One region of the Staphylococcus warneri genome, then DNA from elsewhere that is predicted to be linked to it. Evidence: riboswitches for the same ligand, from Rfam matches in the RefSeq annotation. Region 1 holds a riboswitch; the other holds the start of a gene.
The links. A riboswitch is a leader RNA that binds a small molecule or an ion and turns the genes downstream of it on or off. The one in region 1 is predicted to bind S-adenosylmethionine.
Positions count from the first base shown of each region.

Region 2: linked by a shared signal. The riboswitch ahead of metX (homoserine O-acetyltransferase MetX) and the one ahead of metK (methionine adenosyltransferase) in region 1 are both predicted to bind S-adenosylmethionine.

Region 1 is NZ_LR134269.1:970,513-987,335, forward strand. It holds gene EL082_RS04840 (RBBP9/YdeN family alpha/beta hydrolase) at 1-451, shown strand, start outside; tRNA gene EL082_RS04845 (tRNA-Met) at 892-965, shown strand; tRNA gene EL082_RS04850 (tRNA-Asp) at 981-1,056, shown strand; tRNA gene EL082_RS04855 (tRNA-Phe) at 1,070-1,142, shown strand; tRNA gene EL082_RS04860 (tRNA-His) at 1,156-1,231, shown strand; tRNA gene EL082_RS04865 (tRNA-Gly) at 1,253-1,326, shown strand; tRNA gene EL082_RS04870 (tRNA-Asn) at 1,334-1,408, shown strand; tRNA gene EL082_RS04875 (tRNA-Glu) at 1,410-1,481, shown strand; tRNA gene EL082_RS04880 (tRNA-Ser) at 1,534-1,622, shown strand; gene EL082_RS12160 (epsilon family phenol-soluble modulin) at 2,493-2,561, opposite strand; gene menE (o-succinylbenzoate--CoA ligase) at 2,813-4,222, shown strand; gene menC (o-succinylbenzoate synthase) at 4,212-5,225, shown strand; gene yidD (membrane protein insertion efficiency factor YidD) at 5,209-5,448, opposite strand; gene ytkD (RNA deprotection pyrophosphohydrolase) at 5,509-5,982, shown strand; gene EL082_RS04910 (alpha/beta hydrolase family protein) at 5,993-6,742, shown strand; gene pckA (phosphoenolpyruvate carboxykinase (ATP)) at 7,218-8,810, opposite strand; SAM riboswitch class I at 8,964-9,079, shown strand; gene metK (methionine adenosyltransferase) at 9,188-10,387, shown strand; gene EL082_RS04925 (NERD domain-containing protein) at 10,507-11,415, shown strand; gene EL082_RS04930 (aldo/keto reductase) at 11,568-12,404, shown strand; gene EL082_RS04935 (fluoride efflux transporter FluC) at 12,464-12,820, opposite strand; gene crcB (fluoride efflux transporter CrcB) at 12,820-13,182, opposite strand; gene EL082_RS04945 (hypothetical protein) at 13,322-13,627, opposite strand; gene EL082_RS04950 (transaldolase) at 13,883-14,596, shown strand; gene EL082_RS04955 (hypothetical protein) at 14,798-15,253, shown strand; gene EL082_RS04960 (competence protein ComK) at 15,228-15,674, opposite strand; gene EL082_RS04965 (sigma-70 family RNA polymerase sigma factor) at 15,679-16,167, opposite strand; gene EL082_RS04970 (hypothetical protein) at 16,360-16,584, shown strand.
Region 2 is NZ_LR134269.1:13,907-30,729, reverse strand. It holds gene EL082_RS00130 (hypothetical protein) at 1-90, shown strand, start outside; gene rlmH (23S rRNA (pseudouridine(1915)-N(3))-methyltransferase RlmH) at 416-895, opposite strand; gene EL082_RS00120 (MBL fold metallo-hydrolase) at 1,261-2,061, opposite strand; gene EL082_RS00115 (two-component system regulatory protein YycI) at 2,537-3,328, opposite strand; gene yycH (two-component system activity regulator YycH) at 3,329-4,666, opposite strand; gene walK (cell wall metabolism sensor histidine kinase WalK) at 4,659-6,485, opposite strand; gene yycF (response regulator YycF) at 6,498-7,199, opposite strand; tRNA gene EL082_RS00095 (tRNA-Asp) at 7,670-7,742, opposite strand; tRNA gene EL082_RS00090 (tRNA-Glu) at 7,750-7,824, opposite strand; gene EL082_RS00085 (adenylosuccinate synthase) at 8,045-9,328, opposite strand; gene dnaB (replicative DNA helicase) at 9,614-11,014, opposite strand; gene rplI (50S ribosomal protein L9) at 11,046-11,492, opposite strand; gene EL082_RS00070 (DHH family phosphoesterase) at 11,489-13,456, opposite strand; gene EL082_RS00065 (YybS family protein) at 13,471-14,409, opposite strand; gene metX (homoserine O-acetyltransferase MetX) at 14,547-15,512, opposite strand; SAM riboswitch class I at 15,578-15,683, opposite strand; gene EL082_RS00055 (AzlD domain-containing protein) at 15,786-16,115, opposite strand; gene EL082_RS00050 (AzlC family ABC transporter permease) at 16,112-16,804, opposite strand.

The DNA of each region.
Region 1 (16,823 bases):
TTTTAATTTAGAAGCTAATACTTCTGCTAAAATTGATATGTGGGTTAAGCAAATGCAACAACAATTAAATGTAAGAAAGAAAGATACATATTTTGTAACACATGGATTTGGAACGATAGCGACTTTGAAATTTATAGAAACATTAGAACAAAATGTTGAAGGGCTATTCAGTATTGCTGGTTTTAAAGATGATGCAGTAGACATAGATGAAAATATTGATTTACATGGAGTAACGATTAATTATGAACGAGTTAAAAGTAAAGTAGATCATTTTTATGGTTTGAGTTCTAAAAATGATACACATGTTTCATATAAAGAAACGAAGCGACTTATGGATACCTTAGATGGACGTATGAGAGTTGTTGAAGATGGTGGCCATTTTATGGAAGAGGATGGTTTTACTACATTCACATCACTACAAAATCGTATGCAAGGATTTATGACGCAATAGGGTAGGGAAATTAATAATATAATTTTAAATATGCGCCGTACTTATTTAGAATAGATAAGTATGGCGTTAGTCATTTGATATTGTGATCCATTTAGTAGCAGTAAGGGACGAAAAACAGAAAACATGAAAAATAGAAGATGATCATTTAATAGAAAAGGTATCAATATTGGATGAAAGTTAATATAATAGAAGGCCATTTAGACACTTTTGTTATAAAATGAAATCAAGTAGTAATTTTTACACATTTTAATTTGGAATTAATATTGACTAATAGTAACAAACTTAATATACTAATAAAGTGTTAAGCGAGAGCGTATTAAAGCAACTTGAACGTATCGATTGTTTTATTAATTCAAACAATGTAAATTTAGTTTTAAAAAAGTGTTGACTTTATTAAGCTAATGATGGTACAATAATCAAGTAGTCAAAAATAATATTATCGCGGGATGGAGCAGTTCGGTAGCTCGTCGGGCTCATAACCCGAAGGTCGGTGGTTCAAATCCGCCTCCCGCAATACATAGTTTTAATAGGTCTCGTAGTGTAGCGGTTAACACGCCTGCCTGTCACGCAGGAGATCGCGGGTTCGATTCCCGTCGAGACCGCCATTATTAATATTATGGTTCAGTAGCTCAGTTGGTAGAGCAATGGATTGAAGCTCCATGTGTCGGCAGTTCGACTCTGTCCTGAACCATTCGTCATTTTTGGCGGTTGTGGCGAAGTGGTTAACGCATCGGATTGTGGTTCCGACATTCGAGGGTTCGATTCCCTTCAACCGCCCCATAATCGTATTACATTTCACATGCGGGTGTAGTTTAATGGCAAAACCTCAGCCTTCCAAGCTGATGTTGTGGGTTCGATTCCCATCACCCGCTCCATTATTATTCCACAGTAGCTCAGTGGTAGAGCTATCGGCTGTTAACCGATCGGTCGTAGGTTCGAGTCCTACCTGTGGAGCCATGGCTCCTTGGTCAAGCGGTTAAGACACCGCCCTTTCACGGCGGTAACACGGGTTCGAGTCCCGTAGGAGTCATACAAACAGAAGTGAAATATCGCTTCTGTTTTTTTATTTATCATATTATGATGGAGAGTTGTCCGAGCTGGCCGAAGGAGCACGCCTGGAAAGTGTGTAGGCGCCACAAGCGTCTCGAGGGTTCGAATCCCTCACTCTCCGTAAAAACGCCTAGAATGGTTTTAATCCATTCTAGGCTTATTTTTGTTTTCTTTTAAATTAGGCATTAATTTGAGGATAAGAGAATTTAAATGAAAGTCTAAATTCTAATAAAAGTGAGTAAAGTTGCCCAATCAAAAATTGAAGACCATAAAGAAAGACAACCACACAACGTTAAAAAAAGAAATAAAACATTAGAATTATATATTGAGAAATAAAATAAAAATGTTATAATATATATATAAGTCAACGACCATGCGTGGACTTTAAAACAAAATACATTAATTACAGTAGCCGTCTTACTATGAGGCAAGGCGTAATAATGAATATCATAGTATTATGCAGGATTGAGTTTTGTACTCTTCCTCCTTTTTTAATTTAAAGAGGTACATCATGAGAATTTATACAATTAAACAAAAAATTATATTATAGAGATTGAAGTATTACTATTTCAATCTCTATTTTTTTTATGGATAAATTCAAATGAAAGTTATAAGAGAAGTCAATATGATTATGAGTCACTGTTTAACAATATAATAAATGTTAGTAATCACCAGATTTGGGATTATAAAAATAGAAGGGGTTAAGGTTATCAGAAATTTTGCAATTGATTTTGAAAACATTGCAATTATTTTATGTCTGTTTATAATTTCAAAGTCATATATGAAGCATATCTGAGTATCTTAGTAACAATAATATTTATAATATATTCTTTTTCATTCAAACTTTGTCTACCAATTAAATAAAACTATATCCACATAATCCACATATAGCATATCAAACATATAAGAAAAACCCTAAAGCGATACGATAAGGTATGCTTTAGGGCCATAGGATTATGGAACTTGAGTTCCAGGATGATCATGATGCAGATTATTTGTTACCAAATAAACCTTTGAAGAAATCTACTGCTTTTTTGATAAGATCTGTGATAAATTGCATTGTGATTCACCTCCTATAATTTGTATCTTTAATATAAATCTTTTTTAATCTTTTTAGGGATTTTTTTCTTATTTTATATACGTATTTCCCAAGGTGTAGTTTTTATAATTTAAAAGGACATTCTTGAATGCAAGGGTGTAGATATACATTTATTTCTACATACTTTATTTAGAAATTTAAGATTTGACCACTGATAGATTCAATTAAAATCGTTATAATTAAATATGTAATGATAAATGGAGGAATGACTCGTGGACTTTTGGTTAAAAGAACAATCTATCAAGAATAAAAATAAAATAGCTGTGACTGATGGACAACACTCGCTTACATTCAAAGCTTTATATGATGAAGCGCATGGACTTTCACAACATTTAAACCAATTATCTCAGTCAAGAATTGGTTTACATATTAATAATCGAATTGAGTCATTGATTTTAATACATGCATGTTGGCTTGCTAATATTGAAATTGCGATGATTAATACTCGGTTAACGACTAATGAAATGATTGCTCAAATGAATTCAATCGATGTTAATACAATTATCACAACGACATCTTTAGAATTAGAAGGTTTTAATATATACAATATTGAGGAAATTCAGCTTTTAAATCAAATAGAAGATCAAATGAATATTTTTAAATTAGAAAATATCGCATCAATCATGTTTACATCGGGTACGACTGGTCCACAAAAGGCTGTGCCTCAAACGTTTAAGAATCATCTAGCAAGTGCAGAAGGATGTAAAAGGAGCTTAGGATATAGTCAACAATCTAAATGGTTATCTGTACTCCCGATTTATCATATATCAGGTTTGAGTGTGATATTACGTAGTGTGATGGAAGGATTTACTGTCAGACTATTAGAGAAATATAATACAGAAAATATGCTTGATATTATTAAAAATGAAGATATTACTCATGTGTCACTTGTGCCACAAACATTAAAATGGTTAATGGATGCAGGTTTAGAAAAGCCATATCAATTAGAAAAGATTCTGTTAGGTGGCGCAAAGCTTTCTTCAAATTTAATTCAACAAGCATTAGATTATCGCTTGCCTATTTATAATTCGTTTGGAATGACTGAAACATGTTCACAATTTTTAACTGCGACACCAGATATGTTGGCTCAACGATATGATACAGTTGGTAAACCGAGTGATAATGTCAAAGTTAAAATTAAAGATGCTGATCAAAATGGTCACGGTGAATTACTCATAAAAGGGGTAAATGTAATGAATGGTTATTTATATCCTTCTAATTTAACAGATACATTTGAAGATGGCTTTTTTAAAACAGGTGATATTGCTGAAATTGACGATGATGGCTTCGTTATGATTTATGATCGTCGTAAAGACTTAATCATTAGTGGTGGAGAAAATATCTATCCATACCAAATTGAATCTGTAGCTAAACATTTTCCTGAAATTGAAGACGCCGTATGTATTGGTCAAAATGATGACACTTGGGGTCAAGTACCGGTACTATATTATATCGCCCAAGACCACTTTGATAAAAATGATTTACAACAACATTTCTCCACACATTTAGCTAAATATAAAATACCTAAAGCCTTTTATGAAGTAAATGAATTACCATATACTTCAACAGGTAAACTACAAAGAAATAAAGTGATGTCAAAGGAATCTGAAAATGAAGATTAATGAGTTGAAGTTTTACTTGTATAGTCAGGCATTTAAATCACCTATTGTGACACCTAAAGTGTCATTAGACAAAAGAGAATGTTTAATCATCGAACTGATTACTGAAACAGGTGATACGTATTTTGGTGAGTGCAACGCCTTTAAAACACCATGGTACGATAAGGAAACTATATCTTCTGTTAAACAACAGATCGAACAGTGGTTTGTATCAATTAAGAATAAGGATGTATATTCATTTGAAGAATGGCAGTCGCTATTGAACACATTAAATCATTGTCCGGCAGCCCGCAGTACAGTTGTCATGGCGTTATATCAAATGTATTATAAACTTAAAGCATTTAAGGTTGAATATGGTGCTACCGTCAGTGGATGGAGTGATGCCCAATTTGCGACGTTAAAGCAAACGCAACCTAAACGTATAAAAGTGAAATATTCAAATCAATTAATTTCTGATATTAATAAATTAAAGTCATTAGAATTTCCATTTGATATTGTCATCGATGCAAATGAGTCACTCGATATCAATCAATACCAAGAAATAAATAAAGATATGAATCAAAATATATTATATATAGAAGAACCGTTTGCTAATATTAATACCTTAAAACAGTTTGATAATGAACCGCAATTACCTATTGCAATTGATGAAAAGGCAACATCAATTGATGATATTCAGTTTATTGTTTCGCATTATCAAATTGATACTGTTGTACTCAAGCCGTTTAGATTAGGTGGTATTGACCGTGTTATAGAAACCATTGATTATCTAAAAAATAGGGGTATTAATATTGTTGTAGGTGGTATGTATGAATACGGATTGAGTCGTTATTTTACTGCAATGTTATCTCAATATGGTGATTATCCTGGTGATGTGACGCCAGCAGGCTATTATTTTGAAAATGACTTTGTGGAAAATGAAGGTATTTTAAAAGAGGGAATGATTGAATTCATTCCCCCTGTAGTAGATAGAAGTAAATTAGAATGTATTAATGGTGATGTTTAGACTTATTTTTAGCAAGCGGTACTGGGTCATAGCCACCTTTATGTAGTGGATGGCATTTGAGTATGCGTCGAATGCCTAAATATAATCCTTTGAAAGCACCATGATATTGAATCGCTTCACGCGTATATTCTGAACATGTAGGATAAAAGCGACATGTAGGTGGTGTTAATGGAGAAATATAGCGTTGATAAAAATGTATCAAGGCTAAGAATATTTTTTTCATAAAAAAGCCTCCAACCAGAATTTTGAATACAGTTATTTTAACATATTATAAAGGAATGTGATGTACTTGAAGTTTTTAGATAAAGACCAAAGAGAAGTGCAGTTAACATATAAAGCGAATACAGATAATCCAACAGGTAATCACGTTCTTGCAATACCAGTATACCAAGGGAAGTTATTATTTACTCGACATAAAAATAGAGGTATTGAATTTCCTGGCGGCAAAAGGGAACATGGAGAATCAAGCATTGATGCTATCCAGCGTGAATTATATGAAGAAACCGGTGCATTTATAGAAGAAATACAGTACATTGCTCAATATACTGTGAAAACTAACGATGCCTCTAGGTTTGTCAAAGATGTTTATTTTATTCAAGTTTCATCTTTAGCCAATCGAACTGACTATTTAGAAACAGATGGCCCTTGTCTTTTTACTTCTATAGAAGACATACCATATAGTGAACGTAGTTTTTTGCTACAAGATGACGCCATTTTACACTGTTTTGAAAGGGTGATTTCACTTGGACTTTATTAAAACGAAAAGAATGCCGATTGAAATAGCTACGCACCAGTTTGATGAAATCACTTATGATGTTGATCATCTAAAAGTGAAGGCACTAATGATGACACCATATAGTAAAGTTAATAGAATAGTGGTTTATTTAAGAGGCGGAAAAGGACAAGTTGGTCGGGTACGAGCAGCTCGCTTAATGCAATTTGCTAATGAACAGACACTTGTTGTGGGTCCTTATTATAGAGGTAATAATGGTAGTGAAGGTAAAGATGAGTTTTATCGAGGAGATTTAAATGATGTCACTGAACTTATACGCATATTACATTCAAAATATCCCAACGCGTTTATACATATGATTGGATTTTCTCGTGGTGGGTTGCAAGGCTTGCTAACATTTCAAGATTTACCAGTTGATAGTTATATCATTTGGGGTGGTGTTTCTGATATACATTTAATGTATGAAGAGCGTGTGGATTTAAGAGGGATGCTGAGAAGAATGGTTGGGCACCCTAAAAAAGATCATGAAGCATATGAAGTTAGAGAAGCGATACAATATATTACACCGCAAAGTCCACCGATTTTAATTGTACATGGTGGTAAAGATAAACAGGTAGGTATTCATCAAGCTTATTATCTAGAACGACGATTGAAAGACATTGGTGTGCATTATGATACACTTTATCAAATGGAAGAAGGACATGTACCTCGACCATTTGCTTTAAAAGAAACTTTAAAGTACATACATAAATGGATGACTCAAATAGAAATAAACAAAAAATAGGGAGTGGGACAGAAATAATAAAGAACCACTAATCATTGAATATGAAGTGGTTCTTACGCATTAGCCACAGCTAATGTGTACTTTAAAATAGGAATACATGAGTGAAACTCATGCATAAGAAATACTAATTTCTAAAGAAAAAGTATTTCTTTATCGTTGTCCATCCCCAACTTGCATTGTCTGTAGATTTTCTTTTCGAAATTCTCTATGTTTGGGGCCCGTCCCCCCGGCAAGGTTGACTAGAAATGAAAAAGCTTGGTACATTAGACCGTCTTTGTAATTCATTACTTAGACGGTTTTATGCATGAACTTTTAAGTTCATGTATACCTCTTAAACTTAATCTGAACACATGAGTTAATACTCATGTGTAAGTCATTCTAATTTCTTTAAGAAAAAGAATGACTTTACAGTCAACTACTGCCTAAATATGAATGTAACTTGAAATATATATTTATGTCCCAGCCTGTTTTACTTTTATTTATTGAAAGCACCTTTGTCAGAAATGTGTTCGACTTCAGGGCCGAATTTTTTGAAGTTATCTTCAAATCTTTGGATAAGATCATTTGCTTGTGCTTTATATTTTTCAGCGTCGCTCCAAGCATTGATAGGATTTAAGATTGTTTTTGGTACATCTTTAATTTCAACTGGAATATTTAAACCAAATGTTGAGTCTTTTGTAAACTCTGCATCTTTTAATTTCCCTGAGATAGCTTGGTTAACCATTTGACGCGTATAGTGTAAACTAATTCTTCTACCAACACCATATTTACCGCCAGTCCATCCAGTGTTAACTAAATAAACATCAACATCATGTTTATCAATTAATTCTCCTAAAAGATCTGCATAAACTGTAGGATGAAGTGGTAAGAAAGGTGCGCCGAAACAAGTAGAGAATGATGGTTCAGGTTCTGTTACACCACGTTCTGTACCTGCTAATTTAGACGTGAAACCACTTAAGAAATGATACATTGCTTGATCTTTATTTAATTTTGAAATTGGAGGAATCACTCCAAATGCATCTGCAGTTAAAAAGATAATCGTATTAGGATGTGCTGCTTTTGAAGGTAATACAATATTATCAATATGATGAATAGGATAAGCTGCTCTTGTATTTTCAGTGAATTTATTATCATCGAAATCAACAGTACCGTCTTCTTTAACGACTGTGTTTTCTAAGATAGTGCCGTATTCAATAGCATCATAAATTTGTGGCTCTTTTTCTTTTGAAAGATTGATTGCTTTTGCATAACAACCACCTTCAATGTTGAACACGCCATTTTTATTCCAACCATGTTCATCGTCACCGATTAATTTTCTTTCAGGATCAGCTGACAACGTTGTTTTACCTGTACCTGATAAACCAAAGAATAGTGCTACATCGCCTTTTTCTCCCACGTTAGCAGAGCAATGCATACTCATAATATCTTGCATAGGTAATAGGTAATTCATTACTGAAAAGATACCTTTTTTCATTTCCCCAGCATATTCTGTACCACCGATTAAAATCACTTTATGTTTAAATGACACAATGACAAACGTTTCAGTCTTCGTGCCATCAACTTCAGGATCAGCTTTGAAATGTGGTGCAGATACAATTGTAAAGTTAGGTTTGATTGATTTTGCTTCTTCTTTAGATTCAGGACGAATGAACATGTTATGTGCAAATAAATTATGCCATGCTAATTCGTTAATGACAGTTAATTTCAAACGTGAATCTTTATCACTACCTGCGTAACCATTAAAAACATATAATTCGTCTTTCTTGCCTAAGTAGTCTAATACTTTATTGTAAAGCTTTAAAAATGTTTCTTCATCGATAGGTTGATTGACGTCTCCCCAATCTACATTATCTCTATATGAAGGTTCAGTAACGATAAACTTATCCTTAGGTGAGCGGCCAGTGTATTTACCAGTGCTAGCATTAATAGCACCTAATTCAGTAAGTTCACCTTCATTATTATCTAATATTTTATTGTAAAGTTGAGTTGTTGATAGTTGAAACTTTGTTGATGGTTTTTCTAATAATTGTTTAATTTTAGTCGTTTCAGAGTATGTATCAATCGACATACTTAATCCCTCCAGATAGTTATAATGTAAGCCTTTACATTTCAATAGTATAACATATCAATTTAATTAATCCACCGTAAATTATTACTAAAATAACTTAAATCATAAATTGACATTAATTCTCTTATTAGGTAGTATTAATTTTAACGGATTCTCTTATCCTGAGTGGTGGAGGGACATGGACCCAATGAAACCCAGCAACCTCTTTTTACATATAAAAAGAAAGGTGCCAAACCGTTTGCAGACGTATAATGTCTGAACGATAAGAGCGAATGGACGTATAAGAGCCTTCACTCTATCTAGGTAGTAGTAGAAGGCTCTTTTATTTAGCTCAAATAAAAGAGAATTATCGTAATATATTTTAAAAGGAGCAAAACATGACTAACAATAAACGATTATTTACTTCAGAATCAGTAACTGAAGGACATCCAGATAAAATTGCTGATCAGGTATCTGATGCAATCTTAGACGAAATTCTTAAAGACGACCCTAATGCACGTGTGGCTTGTGAGACTACAGTGACAACTGGAATGGCATTAATTTCAGGTGAAATATCAACGACGACATATGTTGATATTCCGAAAGTTGTAAGAGAGACCATTAAAGAAATTGGTTATACACGTGCTAAATATGGTTACGATTCACAAACGATGGCCGTTTTAACTGCCATTGATGAACAATCACCAGATATCGCTCAAGGTGTTGATACAGCATTAGAATACCGTGATGATATTTCTGAAGAAGAAATTGAAGCAACTGGTGCAGGTGACCAAGGATTAATGTTTGGTTATGCTACAAACGAAACAGATACTTATATGCCGTTACCTATTTTCTTATCTCATCAATTAGCGAAACGTCTATCAGATGTACGTAAAGATGACATTATAGACTATTTACGTCCGGATGGTAAGGTTCAGGTCACTGTAGAATATGATGAAAATGATAAACCTAAACGTATTGATACTATTGTTGTGTCAACGCAACACGCTGAAGATAAATCTTTAGAAGAAATTCAAGAGGATATTAAAAAACATGTTATTTATCCAACTGTTCCAGAATCATTAATGGATGATAAGACAAAATTCTATATTAATCCTACAGGACGTTTTGTAATCGGTGGACCACAAGGGGATGCTGGATTAACAGGACGTAAAATTATCGTGGATACGTATGGTGGTTATGCACGCCATGGTGGTGGTTGCTTCAGTGGTAAGGATCCAACTAAAGTAGACCGTTCTGCTGCTTATGCTGCTAGATATGTAGCGAAGAATATTGTTGCTGCAGAATTAGCTGAACAATGTGAAGTCCAACTTGCATACGCAATAGGTGTAGCTGAACCAGTATCAATAGCTATAGATACCTTCGGAACAGGTAAAGTAACAGAGGCTGAATTAGTTGAAGCGGTTAGAGCAAACTTTGATTTAAGACCAGCTGGTATCATTAAAATGTTGGATTTAAAACAACCTATTTATAAACAAACCGCTGCATATGGTCATTTCGGACGTACTGACGTATTATTACCATGGGAAAAATTAGATAAAGTCAACGTTTTAAAAGATACGATTAACAAAGTTTAAACGAAATAACTTATGGGATGTTTGAAATATAATAAGATAAATTGCGACTAAATGTCGAAAATGTCATCATTATGTTTTATAATTAGTTGTATTGATCATATAAAAGGAGCGTTGATGTGATGAGTTTATCTTCACCTATTGGTATAGGGTTAATTGTTGCAGTAGTCATTGCATTTATCTTTTTTGTACTATTTTTAATTGCTTTAAATAGTAAGAAAAAGATTAAGCAACAAACAGAAGAAGAATACCAACAAAAAGAACAAAGTATAAAGGCATCTCATGAAGAAGCTTTAGAAAAAGAACGTATTGAGAATAAAAAGGCAGTTACGAAACAAAAAGAAGATTATGAAGCTACAGTAAATAGTAAAGAAAGAGAAATTGATGCATTAAAGCTATTCTCTAAAAACCATAGTGAATATGTAACTGATATGCGATTAATTGGTATTCGTGAGCGTTTAGTCAATGAAAAACGTATTCGTCCTGAAGATATGCATATCATGGCTAATATTTTCCTACCAACAAATGAATTAAATAAAATTGAAAGAATTAGTCATCTCGTTCTTACTCGTACTGGTTTATATATTATTGACTCTCAATTACTAAAAGGTCATGTATATAATGGGATTAGCGGTGCTCAGTTTTCTGAGTTACCAACTATGGAACAAGTATTTAATACGTTGGAATTAGATCAATCAACACCACAAACATTAGTACTTGATCAAAATAATGATCAAAAATCATTATCATTTATAAACTATTCAGACGAAATTCAACAAATACAGAATGTAGCAGGTGACTTACAAAGTAAATTAAATACAAAGTATACACCAACGTCTATTCTTTACTTTAATCCTAAAAATGATGGGGATGTTACTATTTCGAACTATGCTCAAAATAGTAATGTCAAAGTATTAGTTGGACCAGAACAACTTGATGAATTCTTTAACAAATTTGTATTCCATGGACGTATTCAATATAATGTCGACGATTTACAACAAATCATGGAACAAATTGAATCCTTTAATTAAATTTCAACTAAGCTAGTAGAGGTTTTAACTCTACTAGCTTTTTTAGTTTTGAGCACAGAAATTGAATTTTATATGACTTACGTTTAATCTAAGTTTGATTTACTTTCATAGGGTATAGAAATAATGAAATTGTATTTAAGGAGTGGGAATGTATGGACAATATTAAATTTTATAATGGACACACGATGCCGAAAGTTGGTCTAGGTACATTTAGAGTAGAAAATAATGATGATTGTACAAAAGCTGTTAAATACGCAATTGAAAATGGATATAGAAGTATCGATACAGCAAAGGTATATGGTAATGAAGAAAAAGTAGGCCAAGGTATTAAAGAAGGACTTGAATCCACTGGTTTAAAACGTGAGGATTTATTTATTACTTCAAAATTATGGTTAGAAGATTTTGGTAGAGAAAATGTTGAACAAGCTTATGAAAATAGTTTGAAAAGATTAGACTTAGATTATCTAGATTTATATTTAATGCATTGGCCAGGTACGAATGAAGCACTAATGATAGATACATGGCAAGGTATGGAAGATTTATATAAACAAGAGCGTGTTAAAAACATTGGAGTGAGTAACTTTAATGTAGATCATTTTGAAGCATTATTGGCTCAAGTATCTATTAAACCAGTCATCAATCAAGTTGAATTCCACCCATACTTAACTCAAAAAGAGTTAAGACAATATTTAGATGTTCAAAATATCGTGATGGAATCTTGGTCACCATTAATGAATGCTCAAATATTGGATGATGAAATAGTTAATCAGGTAGCACAAGAAGTTGGGCAAACGCCAGCACAAGTGATTATTAGATGGAACTATCAACATCAAGTAGTAACAATCCCTAAATCTGTGACACCACACCGTATAGATGAAAATCTAAATATATTAGATTTTGAATTGAATGATGACCAAATGAAAAAATTAGATGACCTTAATCAAAATAAAAGAATTGGACCTGATCCATCAGAATTTAATGGCCAATAAAAAAGACAAAACCACGTCCTCAAATTGAAAGGGGGGACGTGGTTTTAATATATCATCAACTATTGAAATAAATGATAAGCCCAATAACAACTTAAAAATGCGCCTACAAATTGCAAGAGTGTATAAATAATAAAAGGTATAGGCTTAAATTTAGGTGATACCATGCCTACAAGTTCATTAGATAAGGTTGAAAATGTTGTTAATCCGCCTAAAATACCTGTGATGAAGAATGAATTTATCCAATTGATGTGCAGTGATAATCCAGATACGGTGCCAATTAACACACATCCCATAATATTAACTATCAATGTACCCACAGGTAATTTGGTAATAAATTGATTGAAGTAATTTGATATTATCGCACGGATCATCGCACCGATGCCGCCACCAAGCATAACTAATATCATTGTCTTTATCATAACTGCTCACCTAATTTCTTACCTAGTAAACATAAAAGAATGCAAAGGATGTAACTTATCAAAGCATAAATGATTAATAACGCCCATTGTTGCTGATTATACATTTGAACGAGTTCGAATTGAAATGTAGAAAATGTAGTCAATGCACCCATGAATCCAGTAGTGACGGCTTTTTTTAATAAAGGATTGTTGTTAAATAGCTTAATTGTTAAAGCCGACAAAAATCCCATAAAAAAGCCACCTATTAAATTGGCGCTTAATGTGCCTATAGGTATGTCATGTCCATGATTAAAGAAAGAAAACAGATATCTCAATAATGCACCAAAGGCACCACCGATAAAAATATAAAAATATTGCATTTTCAAAAGTCCTTTCAATTTAATCTGTTTTAAAATATAAAATCATATATCTTGAGTTAGTTGAATGTCATATATAAAACTAAATCAACCAATTCTCATAGAAAAGGTTGATTTGAATAAATCCACACTACGTTATCCATTAAAAAAGGAAACCATAGGTATGTAATGAGGATAAAATATGAATGATAATTACGATGAAAATAAGAATAGGTAAAAACTTACTGGCAATTCTTATCCAATCTTGCTTTTCACGCGCGTGTTTGATAGATTTATCTGCAAATATCACTGAAGCAATCAATATAATGACATTGATCACACTACATGCAATGACCAGTTTAACGAATGAACCTAAAACACTATTCAATAAAGGATTATTTGTATTAAAGAAAAAGCTTATCGCTAATAATATTAATGTAATATAAAAGTAGATTTTTGATTTTGACATGCGCATCCTCCTAGATGGTTATCATTACAATATACTACCATTTTTTAGGATATGAGAATAGTATAAATTAATATAAAAAATGCGTTGAAAATCGAAATCCTATGATATAGGCAAATAATTCGCTTACATTTCAAAAGCATGTTATAAATTATTTATAAATAATTAATGAAGTTATGTTAAATTAAAGCATTTACATACTTAAATATAGTAATCAATAACATTAAATCAATGTTATCGATTAAGGAGGAATTCATTATGAGACAATTAAACGTAGAAGTATTTGCTGACGGTGCAGATATCGAAGAAATGAAAGCAGCATACAAAAACAAACAGGTTGATGGATTTACAACTAATCCTAGTTTAATGGCAAAAGCTGGCGTAACAGATTATAAAGCATTTGCTGAAGAAGCAGTGAGAGAAATTCCGGATGCTTCAATTTCATTTGAAGTATTCGCAGATGATTTAGAAACAATGGAAAAAGAAGCTGAAATCTTAAAACAATATGGTGATAATGTATTTGTTAAAATTCCTATTGTTACAACTGATGGTACGTCTACCATTCCATTAATTAAAGCTTTATCAGCTAAACAAGTAAGACTGAATGTAACTGCTGTTTATACGATTGAACAAGTTAAACAAATTACTGAAGCTGTAACTGAAGGGGTACCAACATATGTATCTGTATTTGCTGGTCGTATCGCCGACACTGGTGTAGATCCATTACCATTGATGAAGGAAGCTGTCGAAATTACACATAGTAAAAAAGGCGTTAAATTATTATGGGCTAGTTGCCGTGAATTATTTAATGTAATGCAAGCTGATGAAATTGGTGCTGATATCATTACATGTCCTGCAGATGTTGTTAAGAAGGTCAATAATAATTTAGGTAGAGATGTCGAAGGACTATCTATTGATACAGTCAAAGGCTTTGCTAAAGATATTCAAAGTTCAGGGTTATCTATTTTATAAATAATCATAAAATGATAGAAGATGAAGAATGAGTCAAAATAGTAGCCAATCGCACGTACATATTTTCAACTTTTATTTTAAGTAAACAATGTACGTTAGATTGGCTTTTCTTATTAAGATTTTTAATTTTGAATTGAATGATTGTTCAAAGTCATCTATGATATATAAATAACCAATTAGAGTAGAGGTGCAATTCTAGCTATGGATAAAAAGACATTTAGTGCTAGAGTAAAAAAGCAATTATGGTTCTTAAATAATAATGAAAAAGAACAACTTAATCAGGAATTGAACCAATTGGATGAACATGAGACTGATGTTTTAAATAAGCCTGTCAAATTTTCAAATCAATTTTTAAGAACTCAAGTATTTAGACAAAAAAATATAAGTTCATTTAGTCTAATTCTATTATTGATGGGAATCGTTTTTACATATGTGATATTATTAGGTGGCTTTCTATTTGGATTAATTACAAGTCTCACAGCTGTTAATTATTTTATTAATCCACAAGTCACTTTATCAACAGTAACAGTGATATTAATTATCGTAGGTGCGATTCTATTGATGATTATTTCTCTGTTCTTAATTAAGAAAGTAACTGCATTTTTTACTAAAAAGTTATTAGAATATAAATTTAATAAGCAGAATACGAATGTGTAATCAAATGGCAAAGAAGTAAGCTTTCTTGCCATTTTTTTATTATAGAAGTGTAAGGTTCGTCTACTACTAGAGATTTAGTATTAGAAAACTGTATGAGTGTGGCATCGCTTTTTGATTGAATTCCAATAATATAGTATGCATTAATATAAATTTGAATAGGAGAACGATGATTTTTAAGAGGGAACAAGATAAGTGTCTCATTAACGTAAAGAGGTATCTTTTTATTAATTTGAAGTAGTCGTTTAGCAAGTTTCTTTTGAAGCGGTAATGATTTTTGATGTAATTCTAATAGATATATTAATGTATTATTGATAGTAAGCGGTAGTGAAATGGCATATTGTTGATAATGACATCGAGTAACACTTTTTGGACCTATCTCTGTTTCAATATATAATAATTGAGATGTTGTAATTTGATTCATGTTGTCATTCCTTTTCTAGGTTGTATTGTAAATGCTGCATAATTTTGGATTGAGTTACTTTTTTAATTTTCTTAATAGTTGATATAGAAAGATGCATTATATTTGCGATTTCAAATTGTTTATAACCCAATAATTTTAAATCTAACCATTGTTTTTCTTGATTATTTAATAGATAATAAATGTCTTGCAAAAGTAATGCATCTTCGTTTAAAAATTGAATGGGTTCATTTTTTGAGTAGACAGTTGTATCAATATTTATAGTAGATAATTTTTTGTTTTCTTTGCGAAATATATCGATAAGATAATAGTTTAGCCTAATAAAAAGATAAGAGGATAATTTGTGAGATTTTGAGGGTTGATAATTATGAGTTAAGTGCCATAATTGGATTAACAGTAATTGATAAAACTCGTCATAATTATAAGTGATTTGGTATCTTTTTAACAAATAATGTATGATTTTGTTGTACTCTTGATAGATAATCTTGAATTCCAAAGTTTTCTCCTATTTATGTACATAAAGCGTTTTTCCGGATAAAATGAATTTAAAATATTTAATAAAAAATTTCATTTGCTTAATTGTAAAAATAGGTGTTAAATAGTAAGCATAGAAAATAACTAGGTATTTAAATTTTACAATTACATTGTCGTATTGTTTAAATAGAGCAAAGTTTGATAGGAGGTACGTATGGATTACGCACACTTAAATTTAGAACATTTTTTCGCACGCAATGACGATTTAGATCGAATTAAAGATCGCTCAGATTTTGTAATGATTAATAATTTTACTAATGAAATGAAATATAGAGATGGTGAAATTGAAGGAACAATTGATTTAAATCAATATTTTTATAAAAATAGATCACAAGCTGTAAGTTTTATCATGATGGAATATAAAAATCATAATAAATAATGGTAAAGGTTTAGACATAGAAATTGAATTGACACTATCATATGTAAATTGCATGCATATAATTCGTGCATCATTTTCCTGAAGATAGTGTCAATATTGTTGTCTAAATCTTTTTCATCTCAAAAGTTTCATTTTTATTACTTTTTATTTATGAATTTGTAACAAAGTATATATTAAATTGTGAATCAGAATTAATAATGTTAAACTTTATTATCGTAATACAATTGAAAAGAATAACA
Region 2 (16,823 bases), 960 kb from region 1:
TACAATGGTTCAGAATGGACAATTAATGCAAATAATAAATCCGATGCAGAAGCTAATACTATCGTAGTTAAAGATGATGGAACGGTGTAAATTTGGAATGGTCCTAAAACATCTATAGACTATGAAACTAAAATTGAATTATAATCAAAAAACCAAGATTTACATTAACACTTACGAGTGAAATAAATCTTGGTTTAATTTTTGCGGATTTATAGAAACTTTCGACACTGTAAAGTAAAAAAAATACAGAAACATTACAGATAGAATTGCAACACCTAGATAAAATTATACAAAAACAGCTCAAATTAAATAAACTTTCCATTGATTAAAAAGATAGAAGGAGCTCAATATTAGAGAGCCTTCTATCTTTTTAACAAATTCACTGATAAGCCGAAAGTTTATTAAAAACCCCGCATCACTTATGATACGCTTCGCCTCGCATTATCTTGAATGCTCGATACACTTGTTCTATCAAAACGACGCGCATCATTTGGTGTGGGAAGGTCATCTTGCTGAATGATAGGGCGTAATTGCTGCGTTGTAAGACGTCTTGATGTAGGCCGTTGGATCCGCCTATCACAAATACAAAGTCGCTTTGGCCTTGTGTCATGCGTTGGTTGAGTTCTTTAGCGAGGCCTTCTGATGACAACATTTTACCTTCAATTTCTAAGGTAATCACAGTTGCTTGTGGTTTGATTTTAGCTAATAGACGTTGGCCTTCCTTTTCTTTGACTTGTTCAATTTCTTTATCACTCATGTTTTCTGGTGCTTTTTCATCTGGCACTTCTATCATTTCAATTTTGGTATATGCACCTAATCGCTTTTCATATTCTGCGATTGCTTGTTTCCAGTATTTTTCTTTAAGTTTTCCAACTGACAGAATTGTAATTTTCATAATATCCTCCGAGATGTACTTGTTAGAGTTATCCACAAGTTATCAACTTGTTCACACTATTCCCTCTTATTGTATCAGTTTCTCCTCATATTTTTTATAAATTTTTATGATTTATGCACAAAATCTGTGGAACAACCTGTTATTTTGTGGATAAGTATGTGTACAATGTGGGTATTTCTGTGTGTATTGTACACAATTCTGGATAACTATGAACAATTCAGTGGATAACTTCCCGATAGTCTTAATTATTTTTATCAAGTTATCCCCTATAAATATGACTTTTAAGACTTACTTCTACCACTTGTCCACAGAAATAGTATAAAAAAAGAGCGAGACTTTCCGTCTCACTCCCGTCTAAAATTTCATTATAAAGTATAAATAGGTGTCGCTTGTGCTTTATCCGTATCACATAGTAATACTTCCTTTTCAGTATCTATATCATGTTGGTTTAGCACTTGTCCTACACTCATACGTGCTAAATCTTTCATATTATTATCTTGAGATAAATGTGAGAGATATATACGCTTTGTATTACCGGTAATCACATCAGTCATTGCTAAACCTGCATCTTCATTCGATACGTGTCCCATATCTCCTAAAATACGTTGCTTCGTCTTCCAAGGGTAACGACACATACGTAACATATCCACATCATGATTACTCTCAAAGATAAAGGCATCACTACCACGAATCATACCTTTCATTCTATCTGAAACATAACCTGTATCAGTTAAAATCGTAAATTTCTTATGATCATTATGGAAAATATAAAATTGTGGATCTATCGCATCATGAGAGACGTTAAATGACTCAATATCAAAACCAGCGATTGACTGCGTTTCATACGGATTAAAAATAAATTTCTGATCCATTGGAATACGGTTATCTTTCTTCTCAATTGCTTGCCATGTCTTTTCATTCGCATATATAGGCAAGTTATATTTACGTGCTAAGACACCTAGACCTTTAATATGATCAATATGTTCATGAGTCACTAATATCCCGTTTAAATCTTTAATATTTCGGTCGATTTGGCCAAAGAGTTCTTCCATCTTCTTACCCGTTAGGCCTACATCGACAAGGATACTTCCTTTTTCATTTTCAACAAATGTGGCATTACCAGTACTACCACTTGCTAATACACTCATGCGTATCAAGCGGCTCATCCTTTCTAATTGAAGCACTCATCCCTCTTAGTGACGTAAGAGTGCCTTCCGTATCATTTTTCTATTATTCTTTTAGTTAGTAATTAACTTTTTGAGCCGGAGACATAAACAAATGTTTCAGGCTATCATTTTGTATTGGCAGTAGTTGGGCTGAATTGATTTTCACTTAACTCAAGTTTTTCAATTCTAGTCAACCTTGCCGTGGTGGAACAACGAAATCAATTTTAATAAAATGTTATTTCTGTCCCACTTCCACCCGTTCTTAAAATAGCTTATATTATACTATACCAATTCTTATATTAATCTGCCAATACTCCGTTTTTTAAACTACTCGCATAATGATAATTCTATTTTTTATCTTCACTATTTAATATTTCAAAAAAGTACAATCTTATTCATAACTTAAAAATATACATAAAAAAACTGCCGACAATGTTAAAAACGTTGTCGACAGTTTAATATTCAGTCTTGCTCCCTACTTGTCTATTACTTTTGGATTAGTGCTTGTGGCCTCGACGTAATAGGTTTGTGTGCTGTCTTTGCCGTTGTGTTTGACTTTGATTTCCCAGTTAGGTTGTAGTAGTTGCACGTTTGTTTCTTTAACGACTGAATAGTAGCCTAAACGTGCGTCTATCACTTCATCATGACGTTTGAGGTAACGGTTGTAATATAAAGCTTCTATAGCCTTTCTCGGGCCTATGACTTGGTTTTTACTACTGTTTGATCCTTTAGCCGCTTCAATGTTGTCCATCATTGTCTGTTTATAGCTTGTTGCTTTACCGTTATCTATATTAAAGCTAAGTCTAGCTCTACTGTTATTCATAATTGGATAACCTTGATAAGTTTGCTCAAAAGTCATTGTATCTGAACCGAGTTTACTCAATTGGTAATATTTACCTTTATAAACATTGTCTTTCATGTAATTCTTAATGTCTTTAAGATTTTTATCACTGACGTTAACGGTACTACCGATATCGCCATCAAGTAACTTTCCTGATTCCGATGCGCTCAAGCTTGAACGTTCTTTGGCATAACTTGAGAAATCTTTAGATTCTGCTGTGATTTGTTGCATATGCGTATCTTTCACATCTTTGTTCAAGACGTCGTCAGGGACTTTAATTTCTTCTTGTTGGAAGTTTACGCGATTATTACTTTCCGCTTCGTTAATTTGTGATTTATTTACTTTATCAATATAAATCACGACGAGGAAGATGTTCACAAGAATAAATACGAAAATGAATAAGGTCTTAGTCAATTTCCAGTTCATTTATTCTAGCCCCCCATCTTTATACGCATACCACTTACCGTCATATTCGACATACCAACGAGGTGTAAACTCACTATTGCGTTGTACTTCGATATCATCGTTGTTAGGTCGATCATCCATATCATAACCTACCGCGATGTTAGTCACACGCTCGAAGTCGATATTACTATTGTTAGCAAGTCCTGAACGAACAGATTCTGCACTTTCAAGTGATTTTTTATCACCACTATTCAAGATTACATCCGTTCTTAGTAATGAGCGTCGATAACCAAAGACGCCTTTTTCACCCCAGGTAACTTGAATCTCATTTAAATCTTGTTTGTTAAACGTAGGATAACCATTTAAGAAGCGTTGATATGTTAATTCACCACTCATATTATCTGTGCTAAACAGACGGTAGTCTTCGCCTAAGAAGCCTCCATGACCATTGAGGAATTCGAATGTACCACCAATAGTATCTTCCATATTAGTTGAACTTTTCTCATCTTCTGATAAGTTTCTATAATGGTATTTCTCACTCTTATCATTGTAATTGGCTACACCTGTATTATTGTTGTAAGTTGTCACGCCACTTTGTGCACTACGGACAATCGTTGAATCATTGAATAATACGGAATTCATTTTTTCAACGTTAATAATATTGAATACCATACGATATGTCTTAATATCTTTTGGCTTTTTAGGTGCAAAAATGTGTGTGGCTTTATCAATTGTTTCTTTATTAGTAATGATTTCAGTATATTTCTCCATATCTGATTTCAGACTAGTTAATGACTGATTAACATCTTGACCTTTAACGGATGTCTTCATTTTAACGACTTGATGTCTATCTTTACTAATTGCATATAATACGACGCGTCCTTCGTGGTCTTGATCTATTAGTAGTCGATTAAAGTTAAAATGACGCGGTGTCTTAGCATCAATATCTAAAACTTGGCTTAAATATGTTGATAACGGTAGATCATACGTAAAATCAAGAACGATAAAATTATCACTCAGTTCTGGAATAATTAAATTATGATTTCGTTTTAAATGTTGTACTGAAACAATATCTTTATCTTTTAAAGGACTAATTATTTTTGAAATTGCATGTCCTTTTGCGGGCATACCTTCTGTTTTCTCACCATTAGAATGAATAATTTGAAACGGTGTGATGGTACTATCCATTTTAGCCGTTCCCGGTTTACTAATGGGTTTAGTGTTGTCCCTCTTATTCTCCGGCGTACTATCTGCATTAGATAAGTCGGGCGAGAAATTCCAAACCATATAAGTTAAGACGATACTCATTAGCACGAGTAAGACGAGGATAATCGTTTTGATGTGTTCTTTACTATTCATCCCAATCACCGTCTTCAATGATTTCGCATGGTAGTGTTATGAAGATAGATGTACCTTGGCCTTCCACACTATTGGCCCAAATACGACCGTTATGTGCCTCAACAATTTCTTTTGAGATGGCTAGTCCAAGACCTGTACCGCCCATTTTACGTGTACGTGCTTTATCGACACGGTAGAATCTATCGAAGATTTTATCTACTTTATTAATAGGGATACCGATACCATTATCTTTAATACGAATTGTCATTCTATTGTAAAGTGCATTTTGTTTCACGTGGAACTCGACGCGTTTATCACCACGAGAATATTTCATTGCATTAGTAATGACGTTATCAAATACTTGCGTCATCTTATCAGGGTCTATTTCAGCGAAAATCGTTTGTTGTGGAATTTCACGGACAAATGTTGTATCTTTAGCAGCCATTTCATGTCGGTTAATAATCTTATTAATAAACATATTAAAGTCGACAATTTCTTTGGTAATTTGATCTGATTCATTATCCATTTTAGATAATTGAAGTAAGTCGTTAACAAGTCGAATCATACGTTTTGTTTCTTCGCGTGTCACGGATAAGAATTGTGGTGCTAAGTTATCATCTTTCCAAGCACCTTCTTCAAGTGCCTCAATATAACTGTTCATAGAAGTTAATGGTGTACGTAATTCATGTGATACGTTAGCTACGAATTCACGACGTTCACGTTCTACTTGTTGTTGTTCTGTTACATCATGTAATACGGCAATGTAACCTGTCACAAAGCCTGTTTCTTGAACAATCGTACTGAAGTTTACACGCGCAATGATGCCTTCTTCTTCATTAATATCTAATAAGAAGCTGTCATTATTTTCTTGAATTTCATCTAATGAAAATTCTTCTTCTAAATTCAATACACTTAGCATGTAATAACCGATAAGGTCTTCTTTAGCCATGCCTAGCATTTTAAGTGCCATATCGTTAGCAATACGGACACGTCCACGTCTATCTGTCGCTAAGATACCATCACTCATATGTGTGATAACAGAGTCTAAACGACGTTTCTCACTTTCAGTATTCGCTTGTGCTTCTTGTACCCTCTTGGATAAATTATTGAATGCAAGTGCGAGTTCACCGATTTCGTCATTACCATAAATCTTAACACGCTGCGTATAGTTACCTTTAGACATCTCGACCGTCTGGTTACGCATGTCGGTAATAGGTTTGGTAATGGTTCGCGCAATGAAGAATCCGAGTATCACAGTAATAAATAATGAAATAGCGGTACCTACGATAAAGATTTGGTTAATATTGTTAAGTTGGTTATATACATCATTGATTTTCGATTCTATGTAAATATTACCTATCGTTTGTTTATCAACTTTAACTGGTATGTTATAAACCCAAACCCGTTCCTTACCATTACCATAGTCTTTTAACACCATATGGTTGTTACTTTGACCAAGTGATAATGCCTTTTGAACAGAGCTATCGTTGGCTTTTTGATTGATTAAATCGCGGTTAGACTGCTTGGTTGTTGCCATAATAATTTGGTCTTTGTCTATAAAGCGGATTTCACCAATTTCTTGACGGTTGGCATACTCGCTCAAAAGATTTTGTATATCCTTTTGAGCGTTGACCGAACCTTTTTCGTTATATACTTTTTCAATGCTTACATCTAATTGTTTTGCATATTGTGTAATGTTCTTTTTAAAATTATCGAGTAATTCCTTTTCCAAACTATTAGTAAAATATAGACCAATAATTTGCATACCAATAATAATCAGTAAGACATAGACAATGACCAGTTTCGTGTGAAGGGATTGGAGTTGTTTTAGCCACTTCATTCAACTAAACCTCTAATCATGTTGTTGGAGGAAGTATCCAACGCCTCTACGTGTCACAATGTATTCTGGGTGTGATGGATCGTCTTCGATTTTTTCACGTAAACGGCGAATCGTTACGTCTACTGTACGTACATCTCCAAAGTAATCATAACCCCACACAGTTTGTAATAAATGTTCACGTGTCATTACTTGGCCCATATGTTTAGAAAGATAATGGAACAACTCAAATTCACGGTGTGTTAACTCGATGTCATCACCACGTTTTTTAATTGAATACGCATCTGGATAAATGACGATATCTTTAATAGAAATTTCATTTGTTGCGTCATTGACTTCTTGCGCTGGTTGAGAATAATGACGACGTAAGTTTGCTTTTACACGTGCAATTAATTCGCGTGTACTAAATGGTTTCGTCACATAGTCATCTGCACCTAATTCTAATCCTAAAACTTTATCAATTTCAGAATCTTTCGCAGTTAACATGATGATAGGCATTTCGAATTTTTTACGTACTTCACGGCATACTTCCATACCGTCTCTACCAGGTAACATAATGTCTAATAATACGATGTCTGGTTCTTCCTCATATATTAAATCTACAGCGTCGTTACCATCGTACGCGCAGAATACATCGTATCCTTCTTTTTTAAGATTAAATTCTAAAATATCAGCAATTGGTTTTTCATCGTCGACTACCACAACTTTTCTAGCCATATATATAAACCTCATTTCTCAAAGTATAATTCTACCGTTCGTCTTATCTTAATTCGTATCGCTTGAGACCTTTCACGAAGCTCAAAAGCATGTGCTTTTTAAACACAGTTACTACTATCTAATTTACCATTTATGAACGGTTAATTCTATTTTTGTATAAAAAATTATAGAATAATATTATATATAAGTTTACCACCAAAATTCTATATCACAAAATAAGTTGAATGCTTTCAGTAAGCTAAGAATTCAAAAGATATTAATTTCATAATTTTGTAATATTAAAATTTAGTATAAAACCGATTAATTCAATGTTTTTCATTTGCTTCTTACGATAATTAGGGAAATGTTAAGTTTCGATTGCCAAATGTCATCGACTTGTAAAATGGGGAACAATCATTAAATAAAGTGGCATTACTTTCATTGATAATAAAAGGACATAAAAAAATGCCTACCCTCTTGGGTAGGCAATACGGTCTCGACGGGAATCGAACCCGCGATCTCCTGCGTGACAGGCAGGCGTGTTAACCGCTACACTACGAGACCTAAAAAATGGTGACTCCTACGGGACTCGAACCCGTGTTACCGCCGTGAAAGGGCGGTGTCTTAACCGCTTGACCAAGGAGCCGTTCTTAAGCACAAGATAGATTATAGCACAGCCAATATTTGAATGACAAGATATTTTTTACATAATTTTAACATTATTTTTAATTAGGCCTGAGACAGTAATAATAAAGAACAATTGATTAGTTATTTTGTAGTATATTCAAGCATTTTTATCATCATATTAAATATAAAAAAAAGCCGTTAAATAATTGTTATATCATTTAACGGCTTATCGGTATTAATTACCATAATTTTTCTAATAAGTTAGTTTGCTCACGATCTGGACCTACTGAGAAGATTGAAATACGTACGCCACATAATTCAGAAATACGTTCTAAATATTTGCGTGCATTTTCAGGAAGCTCTTCTAAAGTACGGCAACCTGTAATATCTTCTGTCCAACCAGGTAATTCTTCGAAGATTGGTTTACAACGTTGTAATTGATCTAGGTTAGCTGGATATTCAGTAATTTCTTTACCATCTAATTCATATGCTGTACAGATTTTAACTGTATCTAAGCCAGTTAACACATCAATTGAGTTGATTGATAAGTCTGTAATACCACTTACACGGCGTGAATGACGTAATACTACTGAGTCGAACCAACCTACACGACGTGGACGACCAGTTGTTGTACCGTATTCACGACCAACTTCTCTAATGTGATGACCATCTTCATCAAATAATTCTGTAGGGAATGGACCATCACCAACACGTGATGTATAAGCTTTACATACACCAATGACTTTTGATACGTATGTTGGACCTACACCAGTACCTACAGTAACGTTACCTGCTACTGGGTTACTTGAAGTGACGAATGGATATGTACCGTGGTCGATGTCTAACATCACACCTTGGGCACCTTCGAATAGTACTTTTTCATCTGCAACAATTGCGTCGTCTAAGATTTTAGGTGTATCTGTAACAAATTCTCTTAAACGTTGACCTGCAGCATAATATTCTTCAAATATATCATCAAAGCTTGGACATGTTTCGTTAAACATACCTTTGAAATATGCATTTTTATGTTCAATATTTTGTTTTAATAGTCTTTCGAATGTTTCTTTTTCGACTAAGTCTCCCATACGGATACCAATTCGTTGTGCTTTATCTACGTATGCTGGGCCGATACCTTTTTTAGTTGTACCGATTTTATTATCACCGCGAAGACGCTCTTCATACTCGTCTTGTGCAATATGATAAGGTAAAATCACTTGAGCACGGTTAGAAATACGTAAGTTATCTGTTGAAATACCACGTTCATTTAAACCGTCTAATTCTTTAAGTAATGCAACTGGATCAACTACCACACCATTACCAATAACTGCTAATTTGTCTTTATAGAAGATACCTGATGGTACTAAATGTAATTTATATGTTTCTCCACCAAATTGGATGGTATGTCCTGCATTATTACCACCTGAAAAACGTGCAATCACGTCTGCTTGTTCTGCTAAGAAATCTGTAATTTTACCTTTACCTTCGTCTCCCCATTGTGTCCCAACTACTACGATTGATGACATAAGAGCACCTCCAAATTTTTCTCATTTAACCATGAAGTATTTTACCAATATAGATACTATAATGCAAATAAAAATCGAACATTGATTTCATACAATCAAATTCATCTATTTTTCTTTATAATGAAAGTCAAAAAGTATATAAAAGCTATCATGACGGTATTCAACATATTTATTCAAAAATTCAAGACACATACTTAGTGATTTTTAAATGCCTTTATACAAAACAAAAACCGTACAATAAAACTGTAAAGTTATTTGTTGTACGGTTTTTATATTTAAAATATTTTATGACATTTCTGCATGAGCATAATCTATATCAGTAAATTTGTTGTATTGTTTCATGAAGTGTAATTTCACGGTACCTGTCGGGCCGTTACGTTGCTTAGCGATGATAATTTCAATTTCACCGTTATCATCATTAGTTTGTGGCTCAAAGCTTGAATCATCATCGTCATCCTCATCTTCGCCACGATTATAATAATCATCACGATATAAGAAGGCAACAATATCAGCATCTTGCTCGATAGACCCTGATTCACGGATGTCACTCATCATCGGACGTTTATCTTGACGTTGTTCAACACCACGAGATAACTGACTCAGTGCGATAACAGGGCATTCTAGCTCACGTGCAATAGCTTTTAGCGTACGTGAAATTTCAGATACTTCTTGTTGACGGTTATCTGAGAAACGTGAACCACTACCTTGAATTAATTGTAGATAGTCAATCACAATCATATCTAAACCATGCTCTTGTTTAAGTCGACGACATTTAGAACGTAAATCATTGATTCGAATACCTGGCGTATCATCAATAAATATTTTTGTTCGAGATAGTTTACCAACTGCAATCGTGAATCGGTTCCAATCCTCTTCGGTCATTGTACCGGTTCTTAATCGGTTTGAGTCAACGTTACCTGAACTACATATCATACGTGTTGCTAATTGGTCTGCACCCATCTCAAGAGAGAAGATACCTACTGTATATAAATCTTCATGTGTTGCTACCTTTTGGGCAATATTAAGTGCGAAGGCAGTCTTACCAACAGATGGTCGTGCAGCTAAAATGATTAAGTCGTTTCGGTTAAAACCTGCTGTCATTTGGTCTAAATCTCTATAACCTGTTGGAATACCAGGTGTTTGACCACTATTTTGATCGAGTTCCTCAGCAGTTTCATACACTTGTCCTAATACATCTCGAATATCTTTAAAACCATCACTCTCACGTGTAGATGATAGTTCTAAAATACGTCGCTCTGCATCGCTCAAAATCGTATCTAATTCTAACTCATCATTGTATCCGTCATTGGCGATACTATCTGCAGTCTGAATCAGTTTACGTTTAAGTGCATGTTTAAATACGATATCAGTATAATATTGAACGTTTCTTGTTGTAGGGACATTGGTAGATAATTCTGCAAGATATTGCGGGCCACCCGCTTCACTCAAGCTTCCTTCAGTCGTTAATTGATCCATTAACGTCACTACATCAATTTCTTTATTATCTTCATTTAAGTGCATCATCGCACGGAAAATATGTTGATGGGCGCCTCTATAAAATGACTCAGGAAGTAACACTTCCTGAGTTGTATTAATTAATTCCGGATCAATAATAATGGCACCTAAGACAGATTGTTCGGCTTCATTGCTATGTGGCATTTGATTTTGCTCGTACATACTATCCATTATTGATTACACCTCTATTTTCAATCCATCTTTATTGTTCTACTGTATGCACACGAATAGTACCTTCAACTTCTTTATCTAATTTAACAGGTACGTTTGTATAACCTAGTGTGTGGATACCTTGTGGTAAATCCATTTTACGTTTATCTAATTTAATGTCATGTTGATCTTTAAGGGCTTGGGCAATTTGTTTCGTACTTACTGAACCAAATAATTTACCGCCTTCACCTGTTTTAGCAGATACTTCAACTTCGATGTTAGCTAATTTTTCTTTTAATGCTTTTGCATCATCAATTTCTTGTTGTCTGTCTGCTTCAGCACGTTTATTTTGTTGTTCTAATTGTTTTAAGTTACCAGGTGTTGCTTCTACAGCATAATTATTTTTTAATAAGAAGTTATTTGCATAACCTACTGGTACGTCTTTAACTTCGCCTTTTTTACCTTTACCTTTAACATCTTGTGTGAAAATTACTTTCATGCGTCTTCACTCCTACTCATTTGTTCTGTTATTGCTTGTTGTAATTGTACAATGGCATCTTCGACTGAGACACCTTTTAATTGTGTCGCTGCATTCGTCAAGTGACCCCCGCCACCAAGGGCTTCCATTGTTAATTGAACATTAACTGAGCCTAATGAACGGGCTGAGATACCGACTAGGTTATCTTCACGTTTGGCAACGACATATGAAGCTTCTATACCTTCTAAACTTAACAACTCATCGGCTGCTTGTGCAACTGTAACAGGATGATAAATTTTATCGTCTGAGCCATGTGCAATCGCAACACCGTTATCTTGTACTTCGACTGTTCTAATTAATTCAGAACGGTTAATGTACGTATCCAAATCATCTTTTAAGAAGTGTTGTGTAAGAATAGTATCGGCACCATGTGCTCGTAAATAACTTGCGGCATCGAACGTTCTTGAACCCGTACGTAATGTGAAGTTTCTTGTATCAACAATAATACCTGCATACATAACAGTAGATTCAAGACGTGTTAAACGCTGTTCAGTTGGTTGATATTCTAGCAACTCTGTGACAAGTTCTGCTGTTGAACTTGCATAAGGTTCCATATAAACCAGTAATGGATTGGAGATAAAGCTTTCACCACGTCTATGGTGGTCAATCACTACCTTACGATTTGCTTTATTTAAGACATTTTCATCTAGAACCATTTCTGGTTTATGCGTATCAACGACAACAACCGTTGTTTTCGATGTCATCATATCCCATGCATCGTCTGATGTAATAAATCGTTCTTTAAGTTCTGGTTTCTTATCAATTTCATCCATGACACGACGCAATGTTGGATCGATATCAGATTCATTTAAGACAACATATGCTTCTAGATTATTCATTAATGCGAATCTAGACACACCAATGGCTGCACCAATGGCATCTAAGTCAGGTCGTTTATGTCCCATCACGATGACTTTATCGCCTTCAGTTAAGATATCTTTTAATGCGTGTGAGATAACACGCGCTCTTACACGTGTACGTTTTTCCATCGGGTCAGTCTTACCACCATAGAAGCGTACGTTGCCGTTCATGTTTTTAATTGCAACTTGGTCGCCACCACGACCTAGCGCTAAGTCTAGACCTGATTGCGATAATTCACCTAAGTCGATAAGATTCTCAGTACCTTCACCGACACCAATACTTAATGTCAATTGTGCTCGGTAACCAACACTTTTCTCACGTAATTGACTTAAAATGTTGAAATTTGAATCTTCGATTTCTGCTAAAATCTTTTGATTTAAATAGGCTACGAATTGGTCTGAATTATAACGTTTGAAATAAATATTATATTCTGATGCCCAACGACTAATTACACGTGTAACCATTGAGTTAATTTCAGAACGCTGTGTATCGTTCATGTTTTGCGTGATTTCATCGTAGTTATCTAAGAATAATGTTGCAATAATGGGTTTTGAATCTTCATATAGTTGGTTCGTTTGTACTTCATCTGTAATATCGAAGAAGTATAAGCAATGTTCATTGCTTGAATAACGTACTCTATAATGATAATTTTCATGTTCAATTTCTACTTCTTGAACTTTCTCCAATTGCTTTAAGATATTAGGAAATATTTCGTTTACCGATTCTGAAATAACATTAGTTGTTAAATGTTCAGACATAAATTGGTTAACCCATTCAATATGGTCGTTCTCATCTAACACAATCATCCCGATCGGTAAGTGTTTAATCGCCTTATTACTACTTGTTGTAATATGACCACTTAAACCATCCACATAACTGTCCATTTTCATAAAAGCTTGTCTTAGCAAGAATCCACTAGCAATAATCATTACTAGTAGTATACCTGCAGCTATACCTGCCACGATTTGGTTAAATATAAACCAAACGATGACTAATGCTATAGCAGTCAGTACCATTATGATAAATGGTATGAGCAAAGCTTTTTTAGTGGATTGACGGTTCATTCTTCCACCTCTCATCACTTTTTATTATTATTGTTCATTAGTTGTTTTAAATTGATACATAAATCGATGACACCTAATAACCCTACAATATGAGTCATTGGTGTTAATAATGTCCCTATAACCATTAATATGATAGTTACTACATTCGGTAGTCGCTTCGCTTTTCCGAAGAAATGTATCACGCTCATCCCTTGAATGTACATCACTAATGATAACACAACTTCAAAGTTTAATACGATACTCTGGAACGTACTTGGTTGGGTTGCAAACATGACACAAAGTAAATCAATAATATAGATTGTTAATAGCGTACGATTCATTTGCCAAGCGAATAGTGGTTTGAATATTGGCGTAGCTACTTTGAATTTGCGCAAGATTGGAAATGTTATGATCAGATTAATTAAAACGAAAAGAAAAACGATAATAATGAGATAACTAGGGAGTTGGACCGTCATTTGGCGGATACTTTCTTCAAGCATCTGTCTGTAATCAGCATCTGCTCCACTTGTTAATAACATGTTATGAACGGTTTCTTTAACTGGGTTAACTAATGCGGCTGCTCTTGGGATTTTTTCAAATACTTGTAATAACATGAATCCTATCAATGTCATTAAACTTAGAGATACCGTTGTTACATATAAAATTCTTTCTTTTGTTGCTCTTTCCTTAAGTAATTGTCCAATGATTAAACTCGTTAAAATCACTAAAACCATCATACTTAAGACGAATGTATTACCTAATAATGTTGTAATTATAACTGTTACTAAGGCACTAATTCCAAATGACTGAATAGATTTGTTCCATAATACGACACCTGGGATTGTTGCAAATAAACATAAAATTAAGCCGAGAATAGGTAATACATGTGTTACTAAAGCGACTATCACTAGTGCTAATGTGCCTATCATAGTTGCTTTAGGTTGTATTTTTGAAAACACACACGCCACTCCCATACTTTTTTTGACTATAATTACCATTTTAACCTCTTTGAAAAAAATAAACAATAAAGTACTACTGGTATTTATGTCGGTCAATTCCAGCAGTACTTTAGAGTGAAATACAACTTATTTTATGATTATAAAAATAGTCATTATCGTCGAATATGTTTCGCATTTAAAAAGTGATATAAATTAGGTGCCCAATCTTCAAAGTTAAGTAAGAAACCATCGTGCCCCACATTATCTGGTACAAAAAAGTGTCGATGATATTTAAAACGTTGTCCTGCCGCTAATACTTGATCATCTGGATATAACAAATCATCTATGAATCCCATCGTTAATACCTTTGTGTCTAATGATTTAAACACCTCATCAACATCATCTCTGCCTCTATCAATATTATGACTATCTAAGACGTCCAGCAGTGTTAAATAACATGATAAATCAAAGGATTCTTTGAACTTGTTCCCTTGATGTTGTTGATAACTAACTACCTCTTCAGGTGTGAAGCGTTGATCATAACTTTTAGAAGATCGATAGGTTAAAAATCCTAATTGTCGAGCAATACTTAAACCTTCTTTACCTCCGATATGAATCGCTTGTCTAGCAATCTCATTAAAGGCACAACTGTACGATGAGGTTTTATCTGTAGCAGCAAGTATAACCGCTTTATCTACTTGGAATCGTCGATTATAAAGTAATTCTAGTGCTTGCATACCACCTAAACTCCCACCGATTAAAATATCTATTTTATTAAACCCTAGTGCTTCTATCCCCTTCTCAAGTGCACGTACGATATCTCTTAATGTTAAATGATCTGGAAAATGTGGATCATTATGCTTTGAACTTGAACCAAATGGACTCCCTATGACGTTGAATGTTAAAAATTGATAATCATTGATAGGCATATAACCACCATCAATAATTTCACGCCACCAACCTGGATGTTCATCTGTACCATATGTAAGATGATTGCCAGTTAATGCATGGCAAACTAATGCTAATGGTTGTCCAGGATAACCTACATGTTCATATTTTAATTTTAAGTTTTGTATCGTTTCTCCAGACTCTGTCGTGAATTGGCCTAATTCTAATGTATCAACTGTATAATTCGACATATATGAATCCATCCTCCTTTAAATAAAAAAGCTTCTTACTCTATGAGAAGTAAGAAGCGGTTCAGTACTTATCATTCGAGTGCTCGTTGGTTTTAGCACCGTACTCGTATTCTTTATAGCCGGTTGCTGAAGCGTCTATGGGCCAAGTCCCTCAACTTCTCTGAATAAGATTTTATGATTAAGTTTTGAATAAATACATTAATTATCTAAATTTTCTAACTACTTAAATTTTAACTAACTCTATCACGAAATTCAATATGTAGACCTTGATTTCTATAGAAAGAATCTCAATAGAGCGATAAATGCAATACCGCCTAAAATGGTCCAAGTTAGACTTCTCGTATATATGGCTAATAATACAGTTGGTATTAATGCAATAATGAATGGCACATTGAGTGTATAGCCTACACTACCTTCATGTTGTTGAATAATACCGTCCAAGACAAGTGCTGTAAAAAGTGTGATAGGTATAAAGGATAACCATTGAATAAAAACATCTGGTAGATTTACTCGTGAAATCATCATAAATGGAATCACTCTGACTAAAATCGTAACAATACCACATAGAATAATAATGATTAACATATGTTGATCTGTCATCATCTGTCCATCACCACCCCTAATGTAGATGCGACAACCGCAGATATTATAATCGCTACATACGAGGGCATAACAAAGCTTAACGTTAACATCATCACAATGACACATAGAATAAGCACAAGATAGATGTTGATCTTAGACTTTTTAACAGATTCAAATTGAGCAATTCCTAAAAATACAAACATAGCTGTAATCGCAAAATCTAATCCTAACATCTCTGGATTCGAAATATATTTGCCAAATACAGCACCAACTACACAAGAAAAGGTCCAAAACAAATATGCTGTGATGTTTAAACCATGCAACCAACGATCGTTAATTGGCTCACCTTTTAAATAAGGCGTGATGGCTACACCAAACGTTTCATCGGTTACTAAAGAACCAAGTCCAATTCGATTCCATAAACCATAAGACTTAAAATTGGGTGCTAAAGTCATACTTAATAAAAACATACGTGAATTAACAATAAATGTTGTTAACACTATCGCTGTTATGGGTGTTCCAGCTATGACTAACGCACATATAATAAATTGCGCCGCACCAGCATAAATAATCAAACAAAGTAATATAATTTCTAATAAACTAAACTTTTGAGATGCAGCAACGATGCCAAATGAAATACCAACACCTGCATACCCTAATAATGTTGGAATGCATTCTTTAACACCTTGTCTAAATGTGAGATGGGTCATCTTGTCTCCCCCTTTCTAG